2 regions of the Bombilactobacillus sp. ESL1197 genome follow, and region 2 is predicted to be linked to the other one. Evidence: riboswitches for the same ligand, from Rfam matches in the RefSeq annotation. Region 2 holds a riboswitch; the other holds the start of a gene.
The links. A riboswitch is a leader RNA that binds a small molecule or an ion and turns the genes downstream of it on or off. The one in region 2 is predicted to bind thiamine pyrophosphate.
Positions count from the first base shown of each region.

Region 1: it holds a riboswitch for thiamine pyrophosphate, as region 2 does, so the genes downstream of both, thiW (energy coupling factor transporter S component ThiW) here and cytX (putative hydroxymethylpyrimidine transporter CytX) in region 2, are expected to answer to the same signal.

Region 1 is NZ_JBYLTY010000001.1:581,974-584,183, reverse strand. Features, by position in the region: gene cbpA (cyclic di-AMP binding protein CbpA) at 1-515, shown strand, start outside; gene thiW (energy coupling factor transporter S component ThiW) at 589-1,098, opposite strand; TPP riboswitch at 1,251-1,339, opposite strand; gene AC3B6B_RS02405 (C39 family peptidase) at 1,384-2,097, opposite strand.
Region 2 is NZ_JBYLTY010000002.1:368,879-371,088, forward strand. Features, by position in the region: TPP riboswitch at 1,111-1,211, shown strand; gene cytX (putative hydroxymethylpyrimidine transporter CytX) at 1,299-2,210, shown strand, end outside.

The DNA of each region.
Region 1 (2,210 bases), on a different contig from region 2:
TTTATAAAATGCACATTTACCGTCACAAATCACGTGGGGGTGATATGAACTTACCAGTTACCTATCTAATCAAGAATGCAACCAAAACCATTCCCGTGAACGCTCCCTTTTTTAAAGTCTTTTTTAATATTAAAGATTTACCTTACATTGCTGTTTTAGACGAGAACAACCATTTTTACGGAATTTTAACACATACTAAATTATTAAATATGTTATCTGAAGCCTGGAATATTAATACTGGTAGTTACGTCTTAACGGTAATTTCCTCGGGACAAAGCGGCGAATTAGCAGCTATGTCTTCAATTATTAGTCGCTATGCTAATATTGCTGGTTGCTTAACCTTGGATGCCCGCAAAACAGCTCTCGTACGGCGGAATTTATTTACGTTACAATCGGGACTGACACCAGCTACGCTAGCAAAAATTGTTCATGAACTAGAAGAAAACAACTTTCGCGTAGCCGAAATTGATGATTTGCAAAAGGGCACTATTTTAAACGAGCTCCCCCAAGCTTAAAGTCAATTGAAGAATTTTTTTAATACTAAAATGAGGCTCGGACAATTTTGGTCCGAGCCTCATTTTTTATTTTTTAACGAAATAACTTTTGGATCTTTTGAAAGGTAGATAATTTACCCAATTTAATTAATAATAAACAAGATACAATAGAACCCATAATGGCTGCGCCTAAAAAACGGGGCGTATAAACGAATAAATATAAGCCACTAGCTGATCCTGTGAACCAGGCCATTACTGGATAAGATAATAATGAACCAATAATGCCCGTACCAATTATTTCTCCCAGAGCAGCTGCCCACGAATGCGGCCAAACTTTGTAAAAGAATGCCGCTAAAAAAGCGCCAAAAACCGCTCCTGTTAAAGCTAATGGCGGAATACCTAAAAATAGCATCCGCATTAACCCACAAATCAAGGCCATCAACGTCGCAGCGAACGGATTCATTAATACCGCCGCAATGATATTGACAACACTCGACATGGGAGCCATGCCCTCGACTCTCAAAATTGGTGATAGGATAAAATCCAACGCAATCATTAATGCTATCACTGTTAATCTTTTGACCTGCAAACTTTGTTTCGTCATCACTGTTTCCTCCAACTATTGAATTAAAGTCGAAGGGGGTTCACAGCCTTAAAAACATCTTGAAGCCAAAATAAGTTCAAGAACTAATCAGCTTCAGCCAGATCTCAAAACAATTCCCTTATCTCAAGATCAGTTATCAACAATTAGCTGCCAGCTTATTTTGTGTCTATTCCTGCGCTAGTATTATCTAGATCAGGTTCACGAGTATGTTCTCAGCTATTTAGCACCCCGTAGACTTTCTAAAATTCATTATAGTAGCTTTTGTTGATTTAGGAACACCCAAATTTATTTTTGACTTAAATATAAATATTGAGCTCGCATTCCCGTAAAGGAACGCAATAATTTTTTAATTGGAACTTTCCGATCTTTTTTCTTGAGTGGGTCATTTACATAAAAATAATGTTGATCAATACCAGTCACAACTACCGAATGAATCAAAGGACTGACGGTCATTGTTCCTGAAGGCGTCTTCCATTTGAGCAAATCATTTTTGGTCACTGGTTGAAAATCTAACGTAGCCAAAATCCAAACTGGTTTCTCATGGTGTATCAAACGTTTTAAATCGGCTGGCTGTAAATTTTCGCCACTGTGAACCTGATATTTGTTACCGACAATTTGCCGACACAACTTACTAATTGGTTCCACGTAAACGCCCATAGCTGCATAACCATCTTTGATATTACCAACAAAACCCTTACGCGGATCACCATGGTGCGTCGCATCTACCAAAAAAGGCTGACGGTCAATCTGAGCTGCCAAGTCATTTTTAGTTTCGTGAAAACCATAGTATCGCAATAACATTGACAATGAAGTCACTTCACAGCCATTTTTTAAAGGATTATCCTCTAGTTGATTTTCGTAAGGTACATCTAATAAAACCTCTTGATGGTAAGTGAACGGATTATGCAGACCATCGGCGGCGATAAACAAATAATAACCTAGACCACCAACTAAGAAGATTGCTAAAAAGAATATGACGAACTTTGTAGTTTTTTTCATATAAATAATTATACTCAGATACTGGCTTTTTTGTACGATAATTATTAATTTCGCTAGTTAAAAAAAGTTAAAACAAAAAATGCCCACAAATTTTTAAAAATTTGCGAACATTT
Region 2 (2,210 bases):
ATAATAGTATTTTTTGACCATATAGATCTACGTTTAAAAGAGCTTATATATATATATATATATATATTTGGAATCTAATTTCTACAGTAAGTAAAATACATTATAGTAATAAATACTAATTAACTAAACAAAATAATTTGTTATCAAAGCCTTATATATTTAAGATATATTATTATTTTTAATGATTAAAGAATTATTGCTCATAGGACTTGTACCTTTGGGTATCATTTTGATACCCAAAATACATTTGCCTAATTTTTTATAGAAACTGAACTTTAGTATTTTTCAAATTTATCTAAAGTATTTTTATTGCATTAACATTAAGTGAAAAATACATCCAAATATATAACCGTGTTCAACGTTCAGTAAAAAAACTGATTAAGTGTTTAATAATCTAAATTTCACGTAACATATTTTTAGTTGTTATTTAAATTTTGAAATTGTTTGATACTTATCAAAGTTAAAAAAGGCTCTAAATAAATAATTATTTAGATGCTTATAAGTTTACCTTTTATTTTTAAAGAAAGTATTAAATATGTTAATCATTAAACATCAGTACTATTTATTAATACAAATTATTTTCATTTCAAATTATAATTATTAAAACCAATTAGTTAATCAAATGGATTATTTTATTATAAATCGAAATAATTCTTTAATCATTAAAAATAATAATATATCTTAAATATATAAGGCTTTGATAACAAATTATTTTGTTTAGTTAATTAGTATTTATTACTATAATGTATTTTACTTACTGTAGAAATTAGATTCCAAATATATATATATATATATATATAAGCTCTTTTAAACGTAGATCTATATGGTCAAAAAATACTATTATTAAATAATAAGGCATAATAATTTAAAAAATATAGTTTTATCACCATTTAAATATTCAAATAAAGTCAGTGAACCAATTATTAACATTTAAAGTAACGTTCTTTGTTAAAAAATACATAGCAGAAGCTTCTTGCTTAATTTTCACACAGGATAAGCAAGTTGCGGATATCTATTCTTTTTCCAACATTGGTTTCATGCCCAAATACATATCAATTAAATGTTGTACTTTTTATGTAAACGTTATAAACTAGCATCTGTAAACATATAATTATCGCAAAGGGGAGCCTATCTGTGCTGAGAATGATGAAAATCAGACCCTTCGAACCTGTTTTGTTAAGACAAACGTAGGAATTGTGATCAATTGAAAGTATTCTTTTTGCGAAATTGTTGCTGAATCGTAAAAGAATACTTTTTTATTGCCACAACCAAGTATTTATTCGGAAAGTGTGTGCAAAATGCAACAAACAAAGTTGAGTAGTTTATTTTTATTGTGGCTGGGAACAGCAATCTCAATTGCTGAAATTGTTACTGGAACCTTAATGGCTCCCCTAGGATGGGGGAAGGGTATTAGTGCCATTATTATCGGGCACTTGATTGGCTGTTTTTTATTTTTATTACCCGCAGCTTATCTTTCAGCAATTAAACAACAACCAGCCATTGCCGTCACACAAAGTATCTTTGGTAAGGCTGGAGTTGAAATTTTCTCTGGTTTGAATGCGTTACAGTTACTCGGTTGGACGGCAGTGATGATAGTCAATGCGCAATTGGCTTTAAATAGTCTGGCACAGAAGTTATTTAATTATCATAATACCGTGGTCATGGCAGTAATTGTAGCGGGATTAATTATTATTTGGCTATTATTGAACCATCAATGGCTCTTTCGAATCAATAATTTAGTAGTTATTCTCTTAGCTATCGGGATGCTTTTAGTAGCAGGAATTTTGCTGACACATTCTTTCCCTCATGCACAGCAGCTAAAACTCACTCCGATCAGTTTTGGCAGTGCGGTAGAACTCAACGTGACGATGGTCTTATCTTGGCTACCATTGATTGGTGATTATACCTATCAAGGACAGCAGCCAGTGAAGGAAAGTTTAGTGAGCGTCCTGGGTTACTTTCTCGGTAGCTGTGCCATGTTTGTCCTAGGATTATTAGCCGTTTTAAAATCTGGACAAACTAATTTTAACCAAACCCTAGCACAAACCAATTTGGGCATCATCGCTTTATTAATTATCATCTTCGCGACCGTTACCACAACCTTTATGGATGCTTACTCCGCAGCAACTAGTTTAGATAATATCTGGCATTTAAACCATGTCAATTATTGGGCTGTTGGTATTACGATCTTGGGCTTATTAATTGCACTC